Thermopolyspora flexuosa: one gene and its partner. The main gene of each other region encodes a partner of the protein of the gene in region 2 in a complex. Links are inferred from orthologs where the notes say so. Each region holds a gene or a part of one and is shown on either strand. Other genes may lie near its edges. The genes, in order: tig and rpsG.

Region 1 (14,156 bases), 3.2 Mb from region 2 along the record:
TCATCCCCACCTTCCTCCGAGTTGACCCCGGCAGTCTCCCATGAGTCCCCACCACCCAAAAGGGCGTGCTGGCAACATGGGACGAGGGTTGCGCTCGTTGCGGGACTTAACCCAACATCTCACGACACGAGCTGACGACAGCCATGCACCACCTGTCACCCAGCCCCGAAGGGAGCGCCCATCTCTGGACGTTTCCGGGTGATGTCAAGCCTTGGTAAGGTTCTTCGCGTTGCGTCGAATTAAGCAACATGCTCCGCCGCTTGTGCGGGCCCCCGTCAATTCCTTTGAGTTTTAGCCTTGCGGCCGTACTCCCCAGGCGGGGCGCTTAATGCGTTAGCTACGGCACGGAGCCCGTGGAAGAACCCCACACCTAGCGCCCAACGTTTACGGCGTGGACTACCAGGGTATCTAATCCTGTTCGCTCCCCACGCTTTCGCTCCTCAGCGTCAGGACAGGCCCAGCAAGCCGCCTTCGCCACCGGTGTTCCTCCTGATATCTGCGCATTTCACCGCTACACCAGGAATTCCACTTGCCCCTGCCTGCCTCTAGCCGGCCCGTATCCACCGCAGACCCACGGTTAAGCCGCGGGCTTTCACGGCAGACGCGACCAGCCGCCTACGAGCTCTTTACGCCCAATAATTCCGGACAACGCTCGCGCCCTACGTATTACCGCGGCTGCTGGCACGTAGTTAGCCGGCGCTTCTTCCGCAGGTACACGTCACCTTCGTCCCTGCCGAAAGAGGTTTACAACCCGAAGGCCTTCATCCCCCACGCGGCGTCGCTGCGTCAGGCTTCCGCCCATTGCGCAATATTCCCCACTGCTGCCTCCCGTAGGAGTCTGGGCCGTGTCTCAGTCCCAGTGTGGCCGGTCGCCCTCTCAGGCCGGCTACCCGTCGTCGCCTTGGTAGGCCGTTACCCCACCAACAAGCTGATAGGCCGCGAGCCCATCCCCGACCGGAAACCCCAAACGAGGCACCTTTCCACCCACCCCCATGCGGGAGCAGGTCGTATCCGGTATTAGACCCGGTTTCCCAGGCTTATCCCAGAGTCGAGGGCAGGTTGCTCACGTGTTACTCACCCGTTCGCCGCTCGAGTACCCCCGAAGGGGCCTTTCCGCTCGACTTGCATGTGTTAAGCACGCCGCCAGCGTTCGTCCTGAGCCAGGATCAAACTCTCCATGAGATGCCTCAAAACCCTTGAGACACCCCCCACGAAGAGGGACATCCCAGCAAAACCATCACCCAGACACACCTCTCAGCAAAGCCCGAGGCCTTGCCGAGCAGCGCCTGGCATGACGGGGTAAAGCTCATGCACTGGCTTTTGACACACTGTTGAGTTCTCAAGGAACGGACGCGTACACCAGGCCACCGGAACCCACGTCCCGGCACCCGGCGCGTACCTCGTCGGTTCAATCTTACCAGACCTGTCCAGCCCAGGCGAACCCCCCCTGAATCGGGGTAAACCCCCCAGACCGTACCGATCCGGTAGGTCTCGCCCTCCTGCGAGGGCTCCCCCACGTTACCGCCACCGCGAGCATCTGGCGAATCGGGCGAACCCGATGCCAAGTCCTGCGCTGGAGTCACGGGGAGTCTGCAACCGGCCCACGGTCTCCGAGGGGACCGCGAAGCCCTGAAACCCTTGTGGCGTCGGGGCTTCCGCCGCGCTGCGAACACATACTTTAGCAGCCCTGGAGCGGGGCGATGCACGGTTCCGGCAACCGTTCCTTCATTCCCGCTCCTGGAAAGCTTCAAACATCACGGCGGGGCCGGATGTACCGGCCCCGCCGTAGGAACTCTCGCGGATGCTCGCCGGGGTCGCGACCCGTACCCGCGTCAGCCGGCCGGAAGCGCGGCCAGCTGGGCCTCGAGGCGGGCGATGTCCGCCTCGGCCTGGGCGGCCCGGGCGCGGACCTTGGCGATCACGTTCTCCGGGGCCTTCGCCAGGAACTGCTCGTTGCCGAGCTTCGCCGCGGCCTGCTGGGCCTCCTTACGTGCGGCGGCGAGGTCCTTCTCCAGCCGGCGGCGCTCCGCGGCGACGTCGATCGCCCCCGCGGTGTCGATCTCGACCGTCGCCGAGCCGACCACGAGACGGGCCGTGGCGGAGAACGAGTCCGTCGGCTCGTCCAGCCGCAGCAGGGTACGGATCGCCTTCTCGTGCACGGCCAGGCGCGTACCCGTCAGGTCGAGCCGCGACGCGACCCGCTGACCGGGCTTGAGCCCCTGGTCGGAGCGGAACCGGCGCACCTCGGTGACGAGGTGGCGGAACTCGGCGAGCTCGGCGTCGGCCTCCGGGTCCTCCTGCAGCCCCTTGGTCGTCGGCCACGGGGCGATCGTGATCGACGGCTTACCGGTGAGCGCCCGCCACAGCTCCTCGGTCACGAACGGCACGAGCGGGTGCAGCAGCCGCAGCAGGTTGTCGAACACGTAGCCCAGCACGAGGCGCGTGCGCTCGGCGCGCTCCCCGCCCTCCGCGATCTGGATCTTGGCGATCTCGACGTACCAGTCGCAGACCTCGTCCCACGCGAAGTGGTAGAGCGCGTCGCAGAGCTTGGCGAACTCGTAGTCCTCGTACGCCTCGTCGACCGCGGTGATCACCGAGCGGAGCCGGCCGAGGATCCAGCGGTCGGCCGCGGTGAGGTCCGCGAACGCGGGCGGCTCGTCCGGGACCGTGGCGCCGTTGATCAGCGCGAAGCGCGTCGCGTTCCAGATCTTGTTGCAGAAGTTGCGGGAGCCGGCGGCCCAGTCCTCGCTGATCGCGACGTCGGCGCCCGGGTTCGCGCCGCGCAGCAGCGTGAACCGGGTCGCGTCCGCGCCGTAGCGCTCGATCCAGTCCAGCGGGTCCACGACGTTGCCGAACGACTTGGACATCTTCTTGCCGAACTGGTCGCGCACCATGCCGTGCAGCGCCACCTCGCGGAACGGCGGCTTGCCGTCCATCGCGTACAGCCCGAACATCATCATCCGGGCGACCCAGAAGAACAGGATGTCGTACCCGGTGACCAGGACGGTCGTCGGGTAGAAGCGCTCCAGGTCCGTCGTGGTGTCCGGCCAGCCGAGCGTGGAGAACGGCCACAGGCCCGAGGAGAACCAGGTGTCGAGGACGTCCGGGTCCTGCTCGTAGCCGGGCGGCGGCTCCTCGTCCGGGCCGACGCAGACCACCTCGCCGTTCGGGCCGTACCAGACCGGGATGCGGTGGCCCCACCAGAGCTGGCGGGAGATGCACCAGTCGTGCATGTTGTCCACCCAGTCGAAGTAGCGCTTGGCCATCTCCGGCGGGTGGATGCGGGTACGGCCGTCGCGGACCGCGTCACCGGCGGCCTTCGCCAGCGGCTCGACCTTGACGAACCACTGCAGCGACAGCCGCGGCTCCACCACGGTCTTGCACCGCGAGCAGTGGCCGACCGCGTGGATGTACGGACGCTTCTCGGCGACGATGCGCCCCTGCTCACGCAGCGCGGCGACGACCGCGGCCCGGGCCGCGAAGCGGTCCAGGCCCTCGAACGGCCCCGGCGCCGTGACCACGCCGCGCTCGTCCATCATCGTGATGGACGGCAGCGAGTGCCGGCGGCCGATCTCGAAGTCGTTCGGGTCGTGGGCCGGGGTGACCTTCACCGCGCCGGTGCCGAACTCGGGGTCGACGTGCTCGTCGGCGACGATCGGGATACGCCGGCCGGTGAGCGGCAGCTCCACCTCGGTGCCGACCAGGTGGCGGTACCGCTCGTCCTCCGGGTGCACCGCCACGGCGGTGTCGCCGAGCATCGTCTCGGCCCGGGTGGTGGCGACCACGATGGAGGCGTCGCCGTCCCCGTACCGGATCGAGACGAGCTCGCCCTCGTCGTCGCTGTGCTCGACCTCGATGTCGGAGAGCGCGGTGAGACAGCGCGGGCACCAGTTGATGATGCGCTCGGCGCGGTAGATCAGCCCGTCGTCGAAGAGCCGCTTGAAGATCGTCTGGACCGCCCGGGAGAGGCCGGGGTCCATGGTGAACCGCTCACGGCTCCAGTCGACGGAGTCGCCGAGCTTGCGCATCTGGCTGAGGATGCGCCCGCCGTACTCCTCCTTCCACTGCCACACCCGCCGTACGAACTCCTCGCGCCCCAGGTCGTGGCGGGTCAGGCCCTCCTTGGCGAGCTCGCGCTCGACGACGTTCTGGGTGGCGATGCCGGCGTGGTCGGTGCCCGGAAGCCACAGCGTCTCGAAGCCGCGCATGCGGGCACGCCTGATCAACGCGTCCTGGATCGAGTGATCGAGGGCATGCCCGACGTGCAGCGAGCCCGTGACGTTGGGCGGCGGCAGGACGATGCAGTACGGCTCCCGCCCGCTCGCCGGGTCGGCGCGGAAGTAGCCCTCGGCTACCCAGCGCTCGTAGCTCCGGGTCTCCACTTCAGCGGGCGCGTACTGGGTGGGCAGGTCAGGCTTGGTCACGGTCCTCAATTCTAGGGATGTCGGGGTCGGCTCCTGTACACGATGCGAAATCGGGACGCAACGCCACGGGTATCGCGCATCGCTCTTATCCGTGGCCGTCTCCTCCCGTTGCAAAGCACGGTCCCCTCCCTGTCCGCCGGCGCGGTCGTCCAGGGAGGGGACCGTGGATACGTCGATGGAGTACCGCGGGAGCGAGCGCTCAGGCGCTCTTCTCCCGTGGGGTGCGCGGTTGCTTGACGTTGATCTGATCACGAGGCACCAGGGTCGGGTTGACGTGTTCCAGCACGGCCTCTCGGGTGATGACGACGCGCGCGACGTCATCCCGGCTGGGTACCTCGTACATCACCGAGAGCAGGACCTCCTCCATGATCGCCCGCAGCCCTCGGGCGCCCGTGCCGCGCAGGATCGCCTGGTCGGCGATCGCCTCCAGCGCGTCCGGGGTGAACTCCAGCTCCACGTTGTCCAGCTCGAACAGCCGCCGGTACTGCTTGACCAGCGCGTTCTTCGGCTCGGTGAGGATCGCGATGAGCGCGTCGCGGTCCAGGTTGTGGACGCTGGTGATCACCGGCAGGCGGCCGATGAACTCGGGGATCATGCCGTACTTGAGCAGGTCCTCCGGCATGACCTCGGCGAAGATGTCGGAGCTGTCCAGCTCCTTCTTGGACGGGATGACCGCGTTGAAGCCGATGCCCTTCTTGCCGATCCGGGCCTCGATGATCTTCTCCAGGCCGGCGAAGGCGCCACCGCAGATGAACAACACGTTGGTCGTGTCGATCTGGATGAACTCCTGGTGGGGGTGCTTGCGGCCGCCCTGCGGCGGGACGGACGCGGTCGTCCCCTCGAGGATCTTCAGCAGCGCCTGCTGAACGCCTTCGCCCGACACGTCGCGGGTGATCGACGGGTTCTCGCTCTTGCGGGCGATCTTGTCGACCTCGTCGATGTAGATGATGCCGGTCTCGGCCTTCTTCACGTCGTAGTCGGCGGCCTGGATCAGCTTCAGCAGGATGTTCTCAACGTCCTCGCCGACGTACCCCGCCTCGGTGAGCGCGGTCGCGTCGGCGATCGCGAACGGGACGTTGAGCATCTTGGCCAGCGTCTGGGCGAGCAGGGTCTTCCCCGAGCCGGTGGGTCCCAGGAGCAGGATGTTGGACTTGGCCAGTTCCACGCCGTCGTCCCTGGCGCGGTCACCCGACTGCACCCGCTTGTAGTGGTTGTAGACCGCCACGGACAGGGCCTTCTTGGCCTTCTCCTGCCCGATGACGTAGGAGTCGAGGAACTCGTAGATCTCCCGTGGCTTCGGCAGGTTGTCCCACTTCAGCTCGGAGGACTCGGAGAGCTCCTCCTCGATGATCTCGTTGCAGAGATCGATGCACTCATCGCAGATGTAGACGCCGGGTCCGGCGATGAGCTTCTTGACCTGCTTCTGGCTCTTACCGCAGAACGAGCATTTCAGCAGGTCTCCCCCGTCGCCGATGCGTGCCACCCCAGATACTCCTTTGCGTGGAACCGCGTCGCGTCCGCGATCCGTACTCTGCGGACCCGGTCCGGAAAGGTCATCCCGCTCAAGTCTCGACGTTACCGTCTCCGGGGCCCTGAGTGAGCCCTCTATCGGCGAGTCGCACCAGAACGTGCCGTTTTGGGCATCGTTCCGGTGCTCTCGACCATCTTAGGAAGCGATCGCGGCCGGACGCTTCTTCCTGCTCGGAATGATGTCGTCGATCAGGCCGTATTCCTTGGCCTCTTCGGCGGTGAGGATCTTGTCACGCTCGACGTCCTTGCGCACCTGGGCGATCGGGCGCCCGGTGTGCTTGGCGATGATCTCCTCCATCAGGGTCCGCATCCGGAGGATCTCACGCGCCTGGATCTCGATGTCACTTCCCTGACCACCACCCTCGGTCGACGGCTGGTGGATGAGCATCCGGGCGTTCGGCAGCGCGAAGCGCTTGCCGGGGGTACCGCCGGCGAGAAGGATCGCGGCCGCCGAGGCCGCCTGCCCCAGGCAGATCGTCTGGATGTCGGGCCGGACGTACTGCATGGTGTCGTAGATCGCGGTCATCGCGGTGAACGAACCGCCCGGCGAGTTGATGTACATGCTGATGTCGCGGTCGGGGTCGAGCGACTCCAGCGTGAGCAACTGCGCCATGACGTCGTTCGCCGACGCGTCGTCGATCTGAACCCCTAGGAAGATGATGCGGTCCTCGAACAGCTTGTTGTAGGGGTTCATCTCCTTCACGCCGTACGTCGTGCGTTCGACGAATGAAGGGATGATGTAGCGGCCGTTGATGTCCCCAGGCCTGATCAGGTCACTCACCTCTTACCCCCTCAGGAGACGGCGCCCTGCGAGGGCACCTGCCGAGCACTCCGCACGACGTGGTCGATGAAGCCGTAAGCCTTGGCCTCCTCGGCCGTGAACCAGCGGTCGCGGTCCGAGTCGCGCTCGATCTGCTCGACCGTCTGGCCCGTGTGGGCGGCGATGCGCTCCGCCAGCGTCTTCTTCACGTACAGCATCTGCTCGGCCTGAATCGCGACGTCGGCCGCGGTACCGCCGATGCCACCGGAGGGCTGGTGCATCATGATCCGGGCGTGCGGGAGGGCGTAGCGCTTGCCCTTCGCGCCCGCGCACAGCAGGAACTGGCCCATCGAGGCGGCCAGCCCCATGGCGACCGTGCACACGTCGTTCGGCACGTACTCCATCATGTCGTAGATGGCCATGCCGGCCGTGACCGAACCACCCGGGGAGTTGATGTAGAGCCAGATGTCCCGCTCCGGGTCGTCGGCGGCGAGGAGCAGCAGCTCGGCGCAGATGCGGTTCGCGGTGGCGTCGTCGACCTGGCTGCCCAGGACGATGATGCGCTCCTCGAGCAGTCGCCGGTACAGCTGGTCTTCCAGCCGGAATACGCCGTTCTCACGGAATCTCGACTCCGGCCCCGATCCGAAGGGCGAATAGAAGGTCGGCGGGCTGGTCACAGCGTCACCTTCCGATGCGTCGTTATCGATTGGCTTTCATTGGACCTTAACGCGCCCGGCCGACCGGTCAGGCCTCCATCACGCGGTGTTCGCTGAAGGCGCAGGTGCCCTCCCGGCGCGGAACCCCGCCGCACCGGAGGCACGGCGGGGTTCCCGACGCATCCGCGACGTTTCCGGCGGTTCGGGCGCCTGGCGCCGGGCCCGCATCCGCCCACCGGCGGCCGTCGCCCGGCCGGCCGGCTCGTGCTCGCGGGCCGTGCCGTACCCCTGTGCCGCTTCCTTCACGGCCCCGGCGTACCCGGGCCCGGAAACGGCCGTACCGGCTGCGGGGAGCGGGATCCCGAGCCGGTACGGGAGGTCACGGCGGCGCCGCGGCGCGGCGGGGCTACTTGTCGGACTGCTCCGACTCCTCGCCGCCCTCGGCCTCATCCTCGGCCTGCGCGGCCTCGGGGGCGAGCTCGGCGTAGATCGCCTTCAGGTCGACCTCGTTGCCGTTCTCGTCGACGACCTTCGCCGCGTCGCCCAGGATCGTCTTGGCCTTGTCCCGGACGATCTCCACCATCGCCATGTTGATCTGGTCGTTCTCGGCGAGGTGCTTGGCGAGCGTGTTCGGCGCGACCCCGAGCTCCATGGCGCGGCGCACCACGAAGTTGGTGAGCTCCTGCTCCGAGACGCCGAGCTCCTCCTGCTTGACGATCTTGTCGAGGATGAAGCTGGCCTTGATCGCCTTCTTCGCGCTCTCCTCGATCTCCTTGAGGCGCTCCTCCTCGGTGGTCTGGTAGAGGCGGAAGAACGCGTCACGGCTCAGGCCGCTCTGCGCGATCTGGTGGTCGAGGTTGTGCTTGCGCATCTCGATCTCGGCCTGGACCGCGCTCTCCGGCAGCGGGATGTCGATCTTGTCCATCACCGCTTCGAGGGCCTTCTCCCGGGCCTGGTTGATCTGGTCGATCAGCTTGTTGCGCCGCACCTGGCCCCGGATGCTCTCGCGGAGCTCCTCGAGCGTGTCGAACTCGCTGGTGAGCTGGGCGAACTCGTCGTTCAGCTCGGGGAGGACCTTCTCCTTGACGCTCTTGACCTTGATCTTCACCTGCGCCTCCTGGTCGGCGTGCTCGCCGCCGACCAGCCGGGTGGTGAAGACCTTCTCGTCCCCGGCCGCCATGCCGAGCAGGTTGTCGTCGAGGCCCTGCAGGATCGACCCGGCGCCGACCTCGTAGGAGACGTCGCTCGCCGCCTGCTCCTCAAGCTCCACGCCGTCGATCGAGGCCGACAGGTCCATCACCACGAAGTCGCGGTTCTGGGCCGGCCGGTCCACGCCGGTGAGGGTGGCGAACCGCTCCCGCAGCGCGTTGAGCTGGGCGTCGATGTCCTCGTCGGTGACCTCGGCCGAGGGGACGGTCACCTCGATCCCCTCGTAGTCGGGCAGGTCGAAGGCCGGGCGGACGTCCACCTCGGCGGTGAACTCCACCTGCTTGCCGTCCTCGAGCTTGGTGACCTCGATCTCCGGCCGGCTCACCGGGAAGACGTCGGTCTCGTCGACGGCCTTGCCGTACAACTTGGGAAGAGCGTCGTTGAGGGTCTCCTCAAGCACCACCGCGCGGCCGAACCGCTGCTCGATGATTCGAGCGGGAACCTTGCCCGGCCGGAAGCCGGGCACGCGCACCTGCTGCGCGACCTTCTTGTACGCCGCCTTCAGGCTCGGCTCGAGCTCCTCGAACGGCACCTCGACGGTGAGCTTCACCCGAGTCGGGCTGAGCTCCTCGACAGCGGTCTTCACGGATGTCTCCTAGATCAAGCCTTGAATGATCGTGGGCGCGTCGGTGCCGTGCATCTCGATCGAATCCGCCATCCCGGGCATGATCGACTGTGGCGGGTGTCCAGCGCCGCTCGCAAGTCTAGGGCAGACGGGCACCCGCGGCGTCATCGACCACGTGATCCCTCCCGTCATCGCCCTTCCCGGCACCGGTCGCGGGTGCCGAGTGTGACCCGACCGTTTCGCAGCGCGACGTTCGCATCGCACACGTCACCCCGTTGCCAAGCCGCTCTTTGCCCGGTTCGCGGCGGCGGCCGCACGGCCTTAAGCGAGTTAGATCTCTCGCATAATCTTTTCGAGTAACGCGACCGTTTCATCCGGGGTGGTGCTCACGGCGCAGAGCCGCTCCATCACCTCGCTGTACCGGTCGACGTCTTCCCGTTTGTCCAGATAAAGGGCGCTGGCGAGCTGCTCGACGTACACGATGTCGGGCAGGTCCGGGTCGGCGAAGCGCAGGATGCTGAAGGCACCGCCCTCCGCGCTGTGCCCGCCGAAGCTGAACGGCATCACCTGGATCGTGATGTTCGGCTGGCGCATCAGGTCGATGAGGTGCCCGAGCTGGGCGCGCATCACGTCGGTGCCGCCGATCGGGCGCCGCAGCGCCGCCTCGTCGATCACCGCCCAGAAGAACGGCCCGTTCGGGCGGTCGAGCACCTGCTGGCGCTGCAGCCGCAGCTCCACCCGGCGCTCGATCTCCTCGGGGGTGATGCCGGCCGCCCCCGCCGTGATCACGGCACGGGCGTACTCCTTCGTCTGGAGCAGACCGGGAATGAACTGGACCTCGTAGGTGCGGATGCGGGAGGCCGCCTCCTCGAGCCCGACGTAGGCCTGGAACCACGAGGGCAGCAGGTCGTTGAAGCGGTGCCACCAGCCCGGCTCGTTGGCCTTCTCCGCGAGTTCCATCACCGCCGCCCTCTGTTCCTCGTCCTCGACGCCGTAGAGGGTGAGCAGGTCGGCGACGTCGCGCGGCTTGAAGCTGACCCGGCCGAGCTCCATCCGGCTGATCTTGGACTCGGAGCCGCGGATCCGGCGGCCCGCCTCCTCTCGGGTGAGCCCTTTCTCCTCACGGAGCCGACGCAACTGGGAACCCAGCAGGATGCGAAGCGCCGTGGGGCCGGATCCCGGCTGGATCTGTGTCACGGTGCCTCCCTCTCCGCTCGGTCCAGCCAACCACTACTCGGTCCAGCCAACACAGTCTCACCACTTCTCGCTTCGCTGACAAGGTCTCATGTGGATGTCGGTTTTCCAACTTTTTCTAGCGCATGCCCTCCGCCGTCCCAATGGAGCCCGGAAGCCGTAACGGAGGAATGGCCTTACGCCCGATTCGCACCGTTCTTCCATCTATGTCGCCCATCTCCGCCATCGTTCATCCGCACCCCGCGCGAACGACCGGACCCACCACGGAAACCCGACGAAACGGGCGATACGGGCGCGGTGCAGGGTGTCATCCGTAACTTGCGCATGCACATGTCAGTTGCACGTGCATTTGGGTCTTGCAGGCGCAAGGATCGTGACCGATGATGGGCTAGCGCGCAATTTGACCCATTGGTGTACGGCCTATCCGGGCGGCGAGGGACCTCGGTCCACGACAACGGCGGGAGGTATCGGAAGGATGGCGGAAGATCCGGGGTCCACCGCGCAATGCCTGGACGTGACCCTCGAGATCGGCTTCGACCGCCTGCTCGCCGAGCCGCACCCCGGCACCACCACCTGCGCGCTGCGCCCACGCGCCGAGTCGGTCGCGATCGCGCGGGACGTCACCCGCACCACGCTCACCCGATGGGGGCTCGGCGCGCTCTGTGACGACGCCGCGCTCGTCGTCTCCGAGCTGGTCACCAACGCGGTGCGCCACCTGCCCCATCCCCGGGCGTACGGCGAGCGCCCGATCACGCTGCTGCTCGTGCGCCGGGTGCCGCACCTGGTCATCGCGGTGGCGGACCCGAGCGACGGCGTGCCCACGCCGAAGGAGCCCGACTTCGTCGCCGAGCACGGCCGCGGCCTGCACATCGTGGAGGCCTACAGCGACCGATGGGGATGGAGCCCGCTCGCCCGGGGCGGAAAGGCCGTTTGGGCCCTGTTCCACTGCGCCCCGTAGGCGGCGGATCCGGACGACTGGTCGGGGCGGCGGGATTTGAACCCACGACCCCCTGCTCCCAAAGCAGGTGCGCTACCAAACTGCGCCACGCCCCGTCGTTCAGGACGTATACAATCTCAATGTCGGGTACGCTAACGCCCTGACGACCGGAAGAAGTCTAGACCAGACGACGACCGGTTCGTGCGGACGTAGCTCAATGGTAGAGCCCCAGTCTTCCAAACTGGCAGCGCGGGTTCGATTCCCGTCGTCCGCTCACAGACGCGAAGGGCCGGGTCAGCCCAACGGGCGACCCGGCCCTTCCGCATGTCCGGGGTCGTTCCGGTGATCACGCCAGGCGCGTCCGGCCGGCGTCCCCGCACCCTTCCCTCCCGGCCGCGCACCCCCGGGGAACGATCTAGGGATCTTTGGACAGAGCCCGGCGTAAGCGATCAATCACGCAGGGTAGGTTCACCGGCGGCATTTCAGTCGAACACGCCAAGAAAGGACGCGCAAGTGGAGCAGCAGCAGGCCCAGCAGATCGAACAGCAGCTCCGGCAGAACTGGCAGCAGATCCGCTACCGGATCCTCGACATGTTCGCCGAGGTCAGCCCCGCCGACCTCGACTTCGCCCGCAACGTCAACGACCTGGTGGAGCGGATCGCCGACAAGTCCCGCCACAGCGAGCGGTACGTCGAGACCCGCCTGATGGAGCTGGTCGGCGTCGGCGGGATGCCGCAGGGCCAGTCGCAGGGCACGCCGTTCGGCGCCCAGCAGGGCCGTACCTTCGCCAGCGGCCAGTGAGCCCGCGAGGCACCGGACACCGACCGGCCTCGCGCACCGTCGGCGGTCAGTGCGACAGCATGGACCGGTAGTCCAGCAGATCGTCGATGAGGCTGCTGACCGACGCGTCGCGTGGCAGACGCCGCAGCTCGGCGAGCATCGCGTCGACCTCCTCGAGGGTTGGCCGGCCATCGACCGATTCGACGAGAGCCAGTAGGGTGCTCATCTCTCCTCCTGCGTGTTTCGTCATTGAAACATACCTTTTGGGCGCTTCGTCCGTATTGTGAGCTGGTTACCGCTTTGTAACTGCCGCAGCGGAGCGACCGCCCGCCGGTCGCGGCCGGAACCGACCTCGCGGAGGGCCGGGCTCCACTGACCGCAGGGCCGGGGGCCTCCCCGCACGGAGGCCTCCGGCCCGTCCGCCGCCACGGGCCGAGGCCGCCCGCGGTACGGGCGCGCGCCCGCGGCCTCGCGGACATCTCCCCCTTTTCCCGGCATTGCCCCCATAGTGGGACATCCACCGCTCCAGACTCATTCGGCTTCCATCCGGGACACACTCCCCCACACCCGCCCCACCCAGCACCCCGGATCGCAAACCTCTCGTCACGCTGGGCGAACGCTCAGGCTAAGTTGTTCTGCGTCGACAGCGGGCCGGCGCCGTACGCCCGGCCCGGAAGCAAGCCGGAGAACGCCTGTGAGCAAGCCCACCAAGATCGTGCTCGACGAGTCGCGCATCCCGCGCAACTGGTACAACGTGCTCGCCGACCTGCCGAGCCCGCCCCCGCCGCCGCTGCACCCCGGCACCCTGCAGCCGGTGGGCCCGGACGACCTCGCGCCGCTGTTCCCCATGCCGCTGATCGAGCAGGAGGTCAGCACCGAGCGGTTCATCCCCATCCCCGAGGAGGTCCTCGACGTCTACCGCCTGTGGCGGCCGACCCCGCTGATCCGCGCCCGCAGGCTGGAGCGCGCGCTCGGCACGCCCGCGCGCATCTACTACAAGTACGAGGGCACCTCGCCCGCGGGATCGCACAAGCCGAACACCGCGGTGCCGCAGGCCTTCTACAACGCGCAGCAGGGCATCCGGCGGCTCACCACCGAGACCGGCGCGGGGCAGTGGGGCTCGGCGCTCTCGTTCGCCTGTGCCCAGTACGGCCTCGACTGCGAGGTCTGGATGGTGCGCGCCTCGTACGACCAGAAGCCCTACCGCAAGCTGCTCATGCAGGTGTGGGGCGCGACCGTGCACGCCAGCCCGTCCCCGGTGACCGAGGCGGGCCGCAAGGTGCTCGCCGACGACCCCGACTCCCCCGGCTCGCTCGGCATCGCGATCAGCGAGGCCGTGGAGGTGGCCGCGCAGCACGAGGACACCCGGTACGCCCTCGGCTCGGTGCTCAACCACGTGCTGCTCCACCAGACCGTGATCGGCGAGGAGGCGCTGGAGCAGCTCGCCGCGGTCGGCGAGACCCCGGACCTGATCGTGGGCTGCACCGGCGGCGGGTCGAACTTCGGCGGCCTCGCCTTCCCGTTCCTGCGGGAGAAGCTCGTCGGCCGGATGAACCCCGAGATCCGGGCGGTGGAGCCGGCCGCCTGCCCGTCGTTCACCAAGGGCGTCTACGCCTACGACTACGGGGACACCGCCGGGCTCACCCCGCTGATGAAGATGCACACGCTCGGCCACGACTTCGTGCCCGACCCGATCCACGCGGGCGGCCTGCGCTACCACGGCATGTCTCCGCTGCTGTCGCACATGTACGAGCTCGGCCTGTTCACCGCGGTGGCCCGGACGCAGACCGAGTGCTTCGAGGCCGGTGTCCGGTTCGCCCGCGCCGAGGGCATCGTGCCCGCGCCGGAGCCCACGCACGCCCTCGCCGAGACCATCGCCGAGGCGCTGCGGTGCAAGGAGACCGGGGAGGAGAAGGTGATCGTGACCGCGCTGTGCGGGCACGGGCACTTCGACCTCGCCGCCTACGACCGCTACCTGTCCGGCGCGATGGAGGACTTCGAGCTGCCGCAGGAGCGCATCGAGGCCGCCCTCGCCCACCTGCCCAAGGTCTGACCCAAGGTCTGAGCGGTACCCGGACCCTTCGCGGTCGCGCGGGAACCG
Region 2 (14,020 bases):
GGTACCGGGAGCGGCCGGACGCAGCAGCACGACGCCGGCCGCGTCCTCGCCCTGCACCGTGTGCGGGATCGTGCCCTGGATGCGCGGCACCCGGAAGAAGTGCTTCTTGGCCTCCTCGACGCCCTTGGCGATCGCCGCGGGCACCTCCTTGGCCTTGCCGTAGCCGACGCCGACCATGCCGTTGCCGTCGCCGACCACGACCAGGGCGGTGAAGCTGAAGCGCCGACCACCCTTGACGACCTTGGCCACTCGGTTGATCTTGACTACGCGCTCGATGTACGAGACGCCCTTGTCTGCGGCACCACCGCGGCGATCTTCGCGACGGTCCCGCCGCTCACCACCGCCGGCACCGCGCCGCGGAGCTGCAGCCATCAGTGGTTCCTCTTCTCGTTCTCGGTACGGGTGGGCACCATGTCAGAACTCCAGCCCACCCTCACGGGCACTGTCGGCCAGGGCGGCGATGCGCCCGGCGTAGCGGTAGCCGCCACGGTCGAAGACGACCTTCTGGATGCCGCGGGCCTTGGCCCGCTCGGCGAGCAGGGCGCCGACCTTCCTGGCCTTGTCGGTCTTGGTACCTTCCGCGTCCCGCAGGCTCGGGTCGAGCGTGGAGACGCTGAGCAGGGTGTGGCCGACGGTGTCGTCGATGACCTGCACCCACATGTGGCGCGTGGTCCGGTTGACGACGACCCGCGGCCGCTCGGCAGTACCCATGACCTTCTTGCGGACACGCCGGTGGCGACGCAGACGCGCGACGGTACGCGGGGCGGTGCGCTTCCTGACCTTGCCGTACGTGAAGGCCATGACTACTTACCAGCCTTTCCGACCTTGCGGCGGATGGCCTCGCCCAGGTACCGCACGCCCTTGCCCTTGTACGGGTCGGGCTTGCGGAGCTTACGGATGTTGGCGGCCACCTCACCGACCTTCTGCTTGTCGATGCCGTCCACGTGGAACAGCGTGGGCTTCTCGACGCGGAAGGTGATGCCCTCGGGGGCGTTCACGATCACCGGGTGGCTGTAGCCCAGCGAGAACTCGAGCTGCTGCGGGCCCTTCGCCTGGACGCGGTAGCCGACGCCGTGGATCTCCAGCGTCTTGGTGTAGCCCTCGGTCACCCCGGTCACCATGTTGGCGATCAGGGTGCGGGACAGGCCGTGCAGCGCACGGACCTTCTTCTCGTCACTGGGCCGCGTGACCCGGATCATCCCGTCGTCGTCACGGGTGACCTTGATCGGCTCGGCGACCGTGTGGGTCAGCGTGCCCTTGGGGCCCTTGACCGTGACCTGCTGGCCGTCGATCGTGACGTCCACGCCGCTGGGTACGGGGATGGGCTGCCGTCCGACTCGCGACATGCTGTGCCTCCTCCCCTCGTCACCACACGTAGGCGAGGACTTCCCCGCCCACTCCACGCTTCTTGGCCTGCTTGTCGGTCATCAGGCCGGCGGACGTCGAGATGATCGCGACGCCCAGGCCGCCCAGGACCCGCGGCAGGTTGTCCTTCTTCGCATAGACCCGCAGGCCGGGCTTGGAGACCCGCCGCAGGCCCGAGATGGCCCGCTCACGGCTGGGGCCGTACTTCAGCTCCACCACGAGGTTCCGGCCGACCTTGCCGTCCTCGACGGACCAGCTCTGAATGTAGCCCTCCTGCTGGAGGATCTCGGCGATGTGCGCCTTGATCTTCGAGTACGGCATGGTCACGGTGTCGTGGTATGCCGCATTCGCGTTACGCAGACGCGTCAGCATGTCTGCGATCGGGTCGGTCATCGTCATGGCCGCTGGCCTTCCTCACCGCGGTTTCCCTCTTGCAGGACCTGCGGTGTCCAGGCGGACGTCACCGGGGCCGGCGTGGGGTGGTCGCCTCCCATCGCCTGCTCCGGCCACGTCCTGGGTGTACAACTCCTCGGGACGCCGAGCGTCGGGCTCGGCCTACCAGCTCGACTTGGTGATACCGGGCAGCTCGCCGCGGTGCGCCATCTCGCGGAAGCAGATCCGGCACAGGCCGAACTTGCGGAACACGGCGCGCGGCCGCCCGCAGCGCGTGCACCGGGTGTAGGCACGGACCTTGAACTTGGGCTTCCGCGCCGCCTTGGCGATCAGCGCTTTCTTCGCCATGATCGTCTCTCCTCTTCTACGCTTCCTTGAAGGGGAAGCCGAGGTGCTTCAGCAGCGCCCGGCCCAGCTCGTCGTTCGGCGCCGACGTCACGACCGTGATGTCCATGCCCCGCGGCCGGTCCACGCGGTCCTGGTCGACCTCGTGGAACATCACCTGCTCGGTGAGACCGAAGGTGTAGTTCCCGTGGCCGTCGAACTGGTTCGGCGACAGGCCGCGGAAGTCACGGATCCGGGGCAGCGCGAGCGTCAGCAGCCGGTCGAGGAACTCCCACATGCGGTCGCCGCGCAGCGTGACGTGCGCGCCGATCGGCATGCCCTCACGGAGCTTGAACTGCGCGATCGAGCGGCGCGCCCGGGCGATCGCCGGCTTCTGGCCGGTGATCGCGGCCAGGTCGCGGATCGCGCCCTCGATGAGCTTGGAGTCCCGGGCCGCCTCGCCGATCCCCATGTTGACCTTGACCTTGGTCACCGTGGGGACCTGCATGATGTTGCGGATGCCGAACTCCTCGCGCAGCTTCGGCGCGATCTCGTTACGGTAGCGGTGCTTGAGGCGAGGCCCGTCGTAGGCGACCTCGGTTACGGTGGCGGTCATCAGCTGTCCTCACCCGATTCGTCGGCCTCGCTCTTCGAGGTCTTCTTCGCGGGCTTGTCGTCGTCCTTCTTCGGCGGCTCTTCCTTGAGCTTCTTGACGTTGCTCACGTGGATGGGGGCCTCCATGCGGCGCACGCCGCCCTGGCCGGCGCGGGGACCCTGGTGGGTCACCTTCGAGTGCTTGGTGATCATGTTGACGCCCTCGACCACCACGCGCTGCTCCCGCGGGTAGGCGGCGATGATGCGGCCCTTCGCCCCCTTGTCCTTGCCGGCGATGACCTGGACGTAGTCACCCTTCTTCACGTGCAGCTTCGGCGGCACTCAGATCACCTCCGGGGCGAGCGAGATGATGCGCATGAACTTCTTCTCGCGCAGCTCCCGGCCGACCGGGCCGAAGATACGCGTGCCACGCGGATCGCCGCTGTCCTTGATCAGGACGGCGGCGTTCTCGTCAAAGCGGATGTAGGAGCCGTCGGGGCGGCGGCGCTCCTTGGTGGTGCGCACCACGACAGCCTTGACCACGTCACCCTTCTTGACACCGGCGCCGGGAAGGGCGTCCTTCACCGTCGCGACGATGACGTCGCCGATACCCGCGTAGCGCCGACCCGAGCCGCCGAGCACGCGGATGCACAGAATCTCCTTGGCACCCGTGTTGTCGGCGACCTTGAGTCGCGACTCCTGCTGGATCACGTCAACTCCCGTGTGTCACGCCGGTTCTCATCTCTGAGCCTGGCGGAACCAACTTTGTCTGATCCCCCGTGATAAAGGGGGTGGCGGGGCCTTGCGGCCCCGCACCGGTCACTTGGCCTTCTCGAGAATCTCGACCACGCGCCACCGCTTGGTGGCCGACAGCGGCCGGGTCTCCATCAGGAGCACGCGGTCGCCGACGCTGCAGGCGTTGTTCTCGTCGTGGGCCTTGTACTTCTTGGTACGGCGGATGACCTTGCCGTACAGCGGGTGCTTGACGCGGTCCTCGACGGAGACCACAACGGTCTTGTCCATCTTGTCGCTGACCACGAGGCCCTCACGGGTCTTGCGGTAGTTCCGCGTCTTGCCCGCCTGCTGCGCAGCCTCGCTCACTCGCTCTCCTCCTTCTCGATCTTGATGATCCCGAGCTCGCGCTCGCGCATCACGGTGTAGATTCGAGCGATCTCGCGCCGGACTTGGCGCAGCCTGGCGGTGTTCTCGAGCTGCCCGGTCGCCGACTGGAAGCGGAGGTTGAAGAGCTCCTCCTTGGCCTCCTTCAGCTTCTGGACCAGCTCGTCGTGCTCCAGCGGCCGCAGTTCTTCCGCGGTCAGGCCCTTAGCCATCAGGCTTCACCCACTTCCCGCTTCACAAAGCGGCACTTCATCGGGAGCTTGTGCATGGCGCGACGCAGCGCCTCGCGGGCCACCGGCTCGGCGACGCCCGCGAGCTCGAACATCACGCGCCCCGGCTTGACGTTCGCGACCCACCACTCCGGCGAGCCCTTACCGGAACCCATACGGGTCTCGGCCGGCTTCTTGGTGAGCGGGCGGTCCGGGAAGATGTTGATCCAGACCTTTCCGCCACGGCGGATGTGCCGGGTCATGGCGATACGGGCGGCCTCGATCTGCCGGTTGGTGACGTAGGCCTGCTCGAGCGCCTGGATGCCGTACTCGCCGAAGTGCACCTTGGTGCCGCCCTTGGCCATGCCGCTGCGCTTCGGCCGGTGCTGCTTACGGTGCTTGACCTTGCGCGGGATCAGCATGTCAGCTTGCCTCCCCTTGCTGTGCGGCCTGCGCGGCCTCGGCGGCGGCGGCCTGGGCGGCCGCCTCGGACTTGGCCTGGCGCTCGCCACGGCTCCGGCGCGGACGCTCGCGGCGCGGGCGGTCGCGACGGTCGTCGCGGCGCTGCCCGGCGCGGGCGCCGGCCGCCGCGGCCTCACGCTCGGCCCGGCTCGTCGGGGCGTCGCCCTTGTAGATCCACACCTTCACGCCGATCCGGCCGAAGGTGGTGCGGGCCTCGTAGAAGCCGTAGTCGATGTCGGCGCGCAGCGTGTGCAGCGGCACGCGGCCCTCGCGGTAGAACTCCGAGCGCGACATCTCGGCGCCGCCGAGACGGCCCGAGCACTGCACCCGGATACCCTTCGCGCCGCTCTTCATCGCGGACTGCATCGCCTTCCGCATCGCGCGGCGGAACGAGACGCGGCTCGACAGCTGCTCGGCCACCCCCTGGGCGACGAGCTGCGCGTCGATCTCGGGGTTCTTCACCTCGAGGATGTTGAGCTGGACCTGCTTCTTGGTCAGCTTCTCGAGGTCGCTACGGATACGGTCCGCCTCGGCGCCCCGACGCCCGATGACGATGCCAGGCCGCGCGGTGTGGATGTCCACCTGCACACGGTCGGTGGTGCGCTCGATCTCGACCTTGGAGATCCCGGCCCGCTCCATGCCGCGCTGCAGCATGCGGCGGATGGCGACGTCCTCGGCCACGTAGGCCTTGTACAGCTTGTCGGCGTACCACCGGCTCTTGTGGTCGGTGGTGATACCGAGGCGGAACCCGTGCGGGTTGACTTTCTGCCCCACTAGCGGGTCCTTCCCTTCGGCTTGCCACGGCCCGCGTTGGCCTCGGGCCGGGACTCGACGACAACGGTGATGTGGCTCGTCCGCTTGTTGATCCGGAAGGCGCGGCCCTGCGCGCGGGCGCGGTACCGCTTCAGCGTCGGGCCCTCGTCGACCCACGCGCGGCTGACGACCAGCGTGTCGCGGTCGAGCTTGAAGTTGTGCTCGGCGTTCGCCATCGCGCTCGCCAGCACCTTGTACACGGTCTCGCTGGCCCGCTGGGGAGCGAACCGCAGCACGGCCTGCGCCTCCGAGGCGGGCAGCCCGCGAATCAGGTCCACCACGCGGCGGGCCTTCCGGGGCGTGACGCGGACGAACCGCGCCGTGGCCCTCGCTTCCATCGCAATCTCCTCGCTACCTGGCGGTTACCGTCGGCTGCGCCGTTCTTCCTTGACGTGGCTGCGGAACGTCCGCGTGGGCGCGAACTCTCCGAGCTTGTGGCCGATCATCTGCTCGGTGATGAACACCGGGACGTGCTTGCGGCCGTCGTGCACGGCGATCGTGTGGCCGATCATCTCCGGCACGATCATCGAGCGCCGCGACCACGTCTTGATGACGTTCTTGGTGCCCTTCTCGTTCTGCGCGATCACCTTCTTCATCAGGTGATCGTCCACGAAGGGGCCCTTCTTGAGGCTACGTGGCATCTCGGCTGCTCCTACCGCTTCTTCTTGGCCCGACGACGGATGATCAGCCGGTCACTGGGCTTCTTCGCCTTGCGGGTACGGCCCTCCGGCTTACCCTTCGGGTTCACCGGGTGGCGACCACCGGAGGTCTTGCCCTCACCACCACCGTGCGGGTGGTCGACCGGGTTCATCGCCACGCCACGGACGCTGGGGCGCTTGCCCTTCCAGCGCATACGGCCGGCCTTGCCCCAGTTGATGTTGGACTGCTCGGCGTTGCCGACCTGGCCCACCGTGGCCCGGCAGCGCACGTCGACCATGCGCACCTCGCCGGACGGCATACGCAGCGTGGCGTACATGCCCTCCTTGGCGAGCAGCTGGATCTGCGCGCCGGCCGAACGCCCGAGCTTGGCGCCACCGCCCGGCTTCAGCTCCACCGCGTGCACGAACGTACCGGTGGGGATGTTGCGCAGCGGCAGGCAGTTGCCCGGCTTGATGTCGGCGCCGGGGCCGTTCTCGATCCGGTCGCCCTGCTTGATCCCCGCCGGGGCGAGGATGTAGCGCTTCTCGCCGTCCGCGTAGTGCAGCAGCGCGATACGGGAGGTGCGGTTCGGGTCGTACTCGATGTGCGCGACCTTCGCCGGGATCCCGTCCTTGTCGTTCCTGCGGAAGTCGATGATGCGGTACGCACGCTTGTGGCCGCCGCCCTGGTGGCGCGCGGTCACGCGACCGTGCGCGTTCCGCCCGCCCTTACTGTGCAGGGGGCGGAGCAGCGACTTCTCCGGCCGGCTGCGGGTGATCTCGGCGAAGTCCGAGACGCTCGCCCCACGACGACCGGGCGTCGTCGGCTTGTATTTACGGATGCCCATCTTTTTCGTTCATCCCTGTTCGTGTTCGGTTACGACGCCTCTGGAACCCTGTGGAGGGCTGCACTGCGTCGCGGCGAGGGAGGGCGCCGGGGTCCGGTGGCGGATCGGCGCTCCCCTGCGGGGTCGGTCGCCCGCCCGCCTCAGCCGACCGGGCCGAAGATGTCGATCCGGTCGCCCTCGGCGAGGCTGACGATCGCGCGCTTGGTGTCCGGGCGCTTGCCCTCACCGCGCCGGGTGCGCTTGCGCTTGCCCTTGCGGTTGATGGTGTTCACGCCCGTCACCTTGACGCCGAAGATCTTCTCAACGGCGATCTTGACCTGCGTCTTGTTCGCGTCCGGGTGGACCAGGAACGTGTACTTGTTGTACTCGTCGATCAGGCCGTAGCTCTTCTCGGAGATGACCGGCTTGATGATGATGTCGCGCGGGTCGGCGATCTTCTCCATTACTCGTTGTCCTTCCCGCTCTTGCTCAGCCGGGCCACGACCTTGTCATAGGCCGCCCGGGTGAAGACCACGTCCTCGTTGCACAGCACGTCGTAGGTGTTGAGCTGGCCGGCGTCCAGCAGGTGCACCTCCGGCACGTTGCGCAGGCTCAGCCAGGTGGTGCGGTCGCCCTCGTCCACCACGACCAGCACGGTCTTGGCCTGCGTGATGCGGCGCAGCGCGGCCAGGGCCTCCTTGGTCTTGGGGGTGTCACCGGAGATCAGCTCGGTCACCACGTGCACGCGGCCGGCCTTGGCCCGGTCCGACAGCGCGCCGCGTAGCGCGGCGGCCTTCATCTTCTTCGGGGTCCGCTGGGAGTAGTCCCGCGGCACGGGGCCGTGGACGGTGCCACCACCGGTGAACTGGGGAGCCCGGGTCGAACCCTGGCGGGCCCGGCCGGTGCCCTTCTGGCGGTACGGCTTCTTGCCACCACCGGAGACCTCGCCCCGGGTCTTGGTCTTGTGCGTACCCTGCCGGCTCGCCGCGAGCTGCGCGACCACGACCTGGTGGATCAGCGGGACGTTCACCTTGGCGGCGAAGATGCTGTCCGGCAGCTCCACCGTGCCGGTCGTGGCGCCGCTGGCGTCCCGGACGTCGATCGTCGTCGTCACTTGGCCACGGCTCCCTTCTTGACAGCGGTGCGGATGAGGACGAGGCCCCCGTTCGGGCCGGGGACGGCGCCCTTGACGAGGATGAGCCCCTTCTCCGCGTCGACCGCCTGCACCTTCAGGTTCTGCACGGTGGTGCGGGCGTTGCCCATGCGGCCCGCCATGCGCAGACCCTTGAAGACGCGGCCGGGGGTGGCGCACGCGCCGATGGAACCGGGCGAACGGTGCTTGCGCTGGGTACCGTGCGAGGCGCCCAGACCGCCGAAGCCGTGCCGCTTCATGACGCCGGCGAAGCCCTTACCCTTGCTCCGGCCGGTCACGTCGACGTACTGACCGGGCTCGAAGATGTCGACCCGGATCTCCTGGCCGATCTGGTACTCGGCGGCGTCGTCGGTGCGGATCTCCGCGAAGTAGCGACGCGGAGTGATGTTGTGCTTGCGCAGGTAGTCACCGAGCGGCTTGTTCACCTTGCGCGGATCCACCTGCCCATAGCCGAGCTGGATGGCCGAGTAACCGTCCCGCTCGGGAGTGCGGACGCGGGTCACCACGCACGGACCGGCCTCGACGACGGTGACCGGGACGACCCGGTTGTTCTCGTCGAAGACCTGGGTCATGCCGAGCTTCTTGCCCAGGACGCCCTTGATCTGCTTAGCCATGTCAGTGCGTTCCCTCAGAGCTTGATCGAGATGTCGACGCCCGCAGGCAGGTCGAGCCGCATGAGCGAGTCGACCGTCTTCGGCGTCGGGTCGATGATGTCAATCAGCCGCTTGTGCGTGCGCATCTCGAAGTGCTCGCGGCTGTCCTTGTACTTGTGCGGCGAGCGGATGACGCAATACACGTTCTTCTCGGTCGGCAGCGGCACCGGGCCCGCGACCTTCGCTCCGGTCCGCGTCACCGTCTCAACGATCTTCTTGGCCGAGCTGTCGATGACCTCGTGGTCATAGGCCTTAAGCCGGATGCGGATCTTCTGTCCCGCCATAGTGGCCTCGGTGTCCTTCGCTGTCGTCCTGTAGAAGCTTCACGCGGTCTGATTGCCGCCGTTGTTGTGAGTCGTCCTGCGGGCGGTGCCCCATGGCGCACGATCCTGAGCGCCGCGGCGAGCCCGGCTCGGCCGTCTCCCATGGTTAGGCGGTCGGCCCCGGGTTGGGGCCGACCGCCGCCCCGCGGTCGAACTACTTGATGATCTTGGTTACGTTGCCGGCGCCGACGGTACGGCCACCCTCACGGATCGCGAACTTGAGGCCCTCCTCCATCGCGACCGGCTGGATGAGCTCGACACGCATCGTGGTGTTGTCGCCGGGCATGACCATCTCGACGCCCTCGGGCAGGTGAACCACACCGGTGACGTCGGTGGTCCGGAAGTAGAACTGCGGCCGGTAGTTGTTGAAGAACGGCGTGTGCCGGCCACCCTCGTCCTTGGCGAGGACGTAGACCTGCGCCTCGAACTCGGTGTGCGGGGTGGTCGTGCCCGGCTTGATGACACACTGGCCGCGCTCGACCTCCTCGCGCTTCACGCCACGGAGCAGCAGACCGACGTTGTCGCCGGCGCGGCCCTCGTCGAGGAGCTTGCGGAACATCTCGACGCCGGTGACGGTCGTCGTGAGGCTCTTCTCCTTGATACCGACGATCTCGACCGTGTCGTTCACCTTGACGGTGCCGCGCTCGATACGGCCGGTGACCACGGTACCGCGACCGGTGATCGAGAAGACGTCCTCGATCGGCATGAGGAACGGCTTGTCGATGTCACGGGTCGGCTCCGGCACGTGCTCGTCGACCGCGTTCATGAGCTCGATGATCGAGTCGGCCCACTTCGGGTCGCCCTCGAGAGCCTTGAGCGCGGAGACGCGGATGACCGGGACCTCGTCGCCCGGGAACTCCTGGGCGCTGAGGAGCTCGCGGACCTCGAGCTCGACCAGCTCGAGGATCTCCTCGTCGTCGACCATGTCGGCCTTGTTGAGCGCGACGACGATGTACGGCACGCCGACCTGGCGGGCCAGGAGCACGTGCTCCTTGGTCTGCGGCATCGGGCCGTCGGTCGCGGCGACCACGAGGATGGCGCCGTCCATCTGGGCCGCACCGGTGATCATGTTCTTCACGTAGTCGGCGTGACCCGGGCAGTCGACGTGCGCGTAGTGCCGCTTCTCGGTCTGGTACTCGACGTGCGAGATGGAGATGGTGATACCGCGGGCCTTCTCCTCAGGCGCCTTGTCGATCTTGTCGAACGGGGTCGCCTCGTTCAGCTCCGGGTAACGGTCGTGGAGCACCTTGGTGATCGCCGCGGTCAGAGTGGTCTTGCCGTGGTCGATGTGCCCAATGGTGCCGATGTTCACGTGCGGCTTGGTCCGCTCGAACTTGGCCTTGGCCACTGGATCTGTCTCCTTAGAGATTTCTGACTGGACTTGCGCTGTTACTCCGGCCCGGACGGTTACTCGCCGCGGGCCTTCGCGACGATCTCCTTGGCGATGCCCTCCGGCACCTCCGCGTAGGAGTCGAACTGCATGCTGTAGACCGCCCGGCCCTGGGTCCTGCTGCGCAGGTCACCCACATACCCGAACATCTCTGACAGCGGGACCAAAGCGCGGATCACCTTCGCCCCTGCGCGGTCCTCCATGGCCTGGATCTGTCCCCGGCGGCCGTTGAGGTCGCCGATGACGTCGCCCATGTACTCCTCAGGGGTGGTGACCTCGACCGACATCACCGGCTCGAGCAGCACGGGCTCCGCCTTGCGGGCGGCCTCCTTGAAGGCCATGGAACCCGCGATCTTGAAGGCCATCTCCGAGGAGTCGACCTCGTGGTAGGCGCCGTCCTGCAGGGTCACCTTCACGCCGACCATCGGGTAGCCGGCGAGCACGCCGAACTCGGCGGCCTCCTGGGCGCCCGCGTCCACCGAGGGGATGAACTCGCGCGGGATGCGCCCACCGGTGATGTTGTTCTGGAACTCGTAGCCGTCGTTGCCCTCGCCCAGCGGCTCGAGGTCGATGACCACCTTCGCGTACTGACCGGCACCACCGGTCTGCTTCTTGAAGGTGCACTCGACACCCTCGACCTTGCGGCGGATGGTCTCCCGGTAGGCGACCTGGGGGCGGCCGACGTTCGCCTCGACCTTGAACTCGCGGCGCATGCGGTCGATGATGATCTCGAGGTGGAGCTCGCCCATACCCCAGATCACCGTCTGACCGGTCTCCTCGTCGCGGCGGACCTGGAAGGACGGGTCCTCCTCGGCGAGGCGCTGGATCGCGGTCGACAGCTTCTCCTGGTCGCCCTTGGTCTTCGGCTCGATCGCGACGTTGATGACCGGGGCGGGGAACGTCATCGACTCCAGAACCACCGGGTTGTTGATGTCGCAGAGCGTGTCACCCGTGGTGGTGTCCTTCAGGCCCATCACGGCGACGATCTGCCCGGCGGACGCCGACTGGCGCTCCTCGCGCTTGTTGGCGTGCATCTGGAAGATCTTGCCGATGCGCTCCTTCTTGCCCTTGACCGAGTTGTACACCTGCATGCCGTTCTCGAGCTTGCCCGAGTAGATCCGGATGTAGGTGAGGCGGCCAAGGTGCTGGTCGCTCATGATCTTGAAGGCGAGGGCGGCGAACGGCTCCGCGGGGTCGGAGTGCCGCTCGATCTCCTCGTCCTCGTTGCCGACCGCGTGGCCCTTGATCGACGGGATGTCGGTCGGGGCCGGCAGGTAGTTGACGATCGCGTCGAGCAGCGGCTGCACACCCTTGTTCTTGAACGCGCTGCCGCACAGCACCGGCGTCACCTTGCCGGCGATGGTCGCGCGCCGGATCGCCGCGATGAGCTGCTCCTCGGTGGGCTCGGTGCCCTCGAGGTAGAGCTCCATGATCTCGTCGTCGTTCTCGGCGATCGTCTCGAGCAGCTTCTCCCGCCACTCGCGGGCGGCGTCGATGTGGTCGGCGTCGATCTCGATGACGTCGTACATCTCGCCCTTTACCGCCTCGGCCCGCCAGACCAGGGACTTCATCTTCACCAGGTCGATGACGCCCCGGAAGTCGGCCTCGACGCCGAGCGGCAGCTGGATCGGCAGCGGGGTGGCGTTCAGCCTGGACACGATCATGTCGACGCAGCGGTGGAACTCCGCGCCGACCCGGTCCATCTTGTTCACGAAGCAGATGCGGGGCACGCCGTACCGGTCGGCCTGACGCCAGACCGTCTCGGACTGGGGCTCCACACCGGCCACGGCGTCGAACACCGCGACGGCACCGTCGAGCACGCGAAGCGAGCGCTCCACCTCGATGGTGAAGTCGACGTGCCCGGGCGTGTCGATGATGTTGATGGTGTGGCCGAGCCAGGAGCAGGTGGTCGCGGCGGAGGTGATGGTGATACCACGCTCCTGCTCCTGCTCCATCCAGTCCATGGTGGCCGAGCCCTCATGGGTCTCACCGATCTTGTAGTTGATGCCGGTGTAGAACAGGATGCGCTCGGTCGTCGTGGTCTTGCCCGCGTCGATATGGGCCATGATCCCGATGTTGCGGACCTTGGCCAGGTCAGTTGCGGTCGTAGTGGCCACTTGTCGCGTCCTCGTCTCGTTGTTCTCACCCGGGCCGGCCAGGGGCTGCGTCCCCGCCATTCCGGCTTGCCGCTACCAGCGGTAGTGGGCGAAGGCCTTGTTGGACTCGGCCATCTTGTGGGTGTCCTCGCGCCGCTTCACGCTGGCGCCAAGGCCGTTGCTCGCGTCGAGCAGCTCGTTCATCAGCCGCTCGGTCATCGTCTTCTCCCGGCGCTGCCGGGCGTACTGCACGATCCAGCGCAGCGCCAGCGTGGTGCTGCGAGCGGCACGCACCTCGACCGGGACCTGGTAGGTGGCGCCACCGACGCGGCGGCTGCGCACCTCGAGGGTGGGCTTCACGTTGTCGAGGGCACGCTTCAGGGTGACGACCGGGTCGTTACCGGTCTTCTCCCGGCAGCCCTCGAGAGCGCCGTACACAATGCGCTGCGCGAGCGAGCGCTTGCCGTTCAGCAGCACCTTGTTGATGAGCGCGGTCACCAACGGCGAGCCGTACACCGGGTCCGCGACCAACTGACGGCGACCAGCGGGGCCTTTCCGCGGCATGTCAGCTCTTCTCCTTCTTCGCGCCGTAACGGCTGCGGGCCTGCTTGCGGTTGCGGACACCCTGGGTGTCCAGCGCACCGCGGATGATCTTGTAACGAACACCCGGCAGGTCCTTCACACGACCGCCGCGCACCAGCACGTTCGAGTGCTCCTGGAGGTTGTGACCGACCCCGGGGATGTAGGCCGTGACCTCGATACCGTTGGAGAGCCGCACGCGGGCCACCTTGCGCAGCGCCGAGTTCGGCTTCTTGGGGGTGGTGGTGTAGACGCGCGTGCAGACGCCGCGCCGCTGCGGGCTCCCCTTGAGCGCCGGGGTCTTGGTCTTACTGACCTTTGCCTGGCGGCCCTTGCGGACCAGCTGCTGAATCGTGGGCACCGCGTCTCCGTTCGTGCATTCGCCGGTAGTTCGTTCTTGTGCTTTCGCAGGTGCTGCCGGTGTCGTGACCTGCAGGTTTGTGGTCTCCCCCGACCCCCGCGGTCGGGCGTGTCGCGGCAGGTGCCGACACGCCGGAGCCGAGCCTGTCGAGCGGAGGAGGGACACACGGTGCTCGCCGGTCTCGTCAGACCGCGGCGAGCGCACGCATGCGAGCCCATGAACTCACGGGCACGAAGGAAAAGCCTACCCAGGGCTTCGCATCGCGTCAAAACGACGGTATCCAGAGGATCCCGCCGTACTGTGGTTCACCGCCGGTGTCCTTGGCCATGGGACGGACACCGGACGTTATGGGCTCGGATCAAGTGTAGCGGCACTCCGCCCGTCCCTCACGCATTCGCACGCAACCCCCCGGCGTACAAATGGCGACATCCGGATAACGAAACCCTGCCGTCGTCAAAACCCACGGAGATCGCGGCGCCCGCCGGCGGAGGGCCTCCGGGACGGGCCGCGGCGCACCCGCCCCGCCATGGCCGCGGCAAGGCCCCCTAATAGACCCCTAATAAATACGTATGAGAACCGGAACGCCCGGCCCTCGCGGGACCGGGCGTCCGGGTGGGGTCACCGAACCCTCTCGGGTTCGGGACGGGTCAGCGGTTGTACTGACCGAAGTCGTACTCCTCCAGCGGCACCGCCTCGCCGGTGCCCGAGCCGAAGGTGTAGT

The links.
Region 1: the proteins of rpsG (region 2) and tig are in contact, whole or in part, in a crystal structure (PDB 3GTY), measured with the Thermotoga maritima proteins. The link is inferred for Thermopolyspora flexuosa from one-to-one orthologs. Residues at the interface, in WP_004081843.1 of Thermotoga maritima: Lys34, Lys52, Lys55, Glu59, Arg62, Gln63, Glu66, Asn67, Lys69, Val71, Arg95, Ala109, Lys110, Lys111, Gly112, Arg113, Pro114, Glu117, Glu121, Ile124, Ala125, Tyr127, Asn128, Asn129, Thr130, Gly131, Lys135, Asp139, Arg142, Met143; in WP_004081061.1 of Thermotoga maritima: Glu122, Val124, Val129, Leu130, Tyr133, Glu188, Gly259, Ile262, Tyr263, Glu266, Ser270, Glu273, Gln274, Glu277, Arg308, Gln311, Ile312, Ser315, Tyr316, Glu325, Arg329, Arg336, Leu363, Phe366, Trp367, Arg373, Leu377, Arg381, Leu384, Glu387.

The regions. Positions count from the first base shown.
Region 1 is NZ_VFPQ01000001.1:1,258,332-1,272,487, reverse strand. The notes cover bases 6,972-9,939. They hold tig (trigger factor), read right to left. Parts: upstream 9,166-9,939; coding sequence 7,777-9,165; downstream 6,972-7,776. Other genes in these bases: FHX40_RS05585 (helix-turn-helix domain-containing protein), read right to left, coding at 9,475-9,939; FHX40_RS05595 (ClpP family protease), read right to left, coding at 6,972-7,391. In the rest of the region: FHX40_RS05610 (valine--tRNA ligase), read right to left, coding at 1,833-4,433; ATP-dependent Clp protease ATP-binding subunit ClpX, read right to left, coding at 4,624-5,907; FHX40_RS05600 (ATP-dependent Clp protease proteolytic subunit), read right to left, coding at 6,091-6,735; more of FHX40_RS05595, read right to left, coding at 6,747-6,971; more of FHX40_RS05585, read right to left, coding at 9,940-10,341; FHX40_RS05580 (ATP-binding protein), read left to right, coding at 10,814-11,296; FHX40_RS05565 (hypothetical protein), read left to right, coding at 11,789-12,076; FHX40_RS24975 (hypothetical protein), read right to left, coding at 12,123-12,281; FHX40_RS05560 (TrpB-like pyridoxal phosphate-dependent enzyme), read left to right, coding at 12,750-14,108. UniProt on the Bacillus subtilis protein: Involved in protein export. Acts as a chaperone by maintaining the newly synthesized protein in an open conformation. Functions as a peptidyl-prolyl cis-trans isomerase.
Region 2 is NZ_VFPQ01000001.1:4,435,749-4,449,768, forward strand. The notes cover bases 11,189-14,020. They hold rpsG (30S ribosomal protein S7), read right to left. Parts: upstream 12,924-14,020; coding sequence 12,453-12,923; downstream 11,189-12,452. Other genes in these bases: fusA (elongation factor G), read right to left, coding at 11,189-12,329; rpsL (30S ribosomal protein S12), read right to left, coding at 12,925-13,299; FHX40_RS18970 (DNA-directed RNA polymerase subunit beta'), read right to left, coding at 13,947-14,020. Also shown: rpsE (30S ribosomal protein S5), read right to left, coding at 1-372; rplR (50S ribosomal protein L18), read right to left, coding at 415-801; rplF (50S ribosomal protein L6), read right to left, coding at 804-1,346; rpsH (30S ribosomal protein S8), read right to left, coding at 1,366-1,764; FHX40_RS18875 (type Z 30S ribosomal protein S14), read right to left, coding at 1,921-2,106; rplE (50S ribosomal protein L5), read right to left, coding at 2,123-2,698; rplX (50S ribosomal protein L24), read right to left, coding at 2,698-3,018; rplN (50S ribosomal protein L14), read right to left, coding at 3,019-3,387; rpsQ (30S ribosomal protein S17), read right to left, coding at 3,496-3,777; rpmC (50S ribosomal protein L29), read right to left, coding at 3,774-4,007; rplP (50S ribosomal protein L16), read right to left, coding at 4,007-4,426; rpsC (30S ribosomal protein S3), read right to left, coding at 4,428-5,240; rplV (50S ribosomal protein L22), read right to left, coding at 5,240-5,617; rpsS (30S ribosomal protein S19), read right to left, coding at 5,642-5,920; rplB (50S ribosomal protein L2), read right to left, coding at 5,932-6,765; rplW (50S ribosomal protein L23), read right to left, coding at 6,906-7,208; and 6 more genes.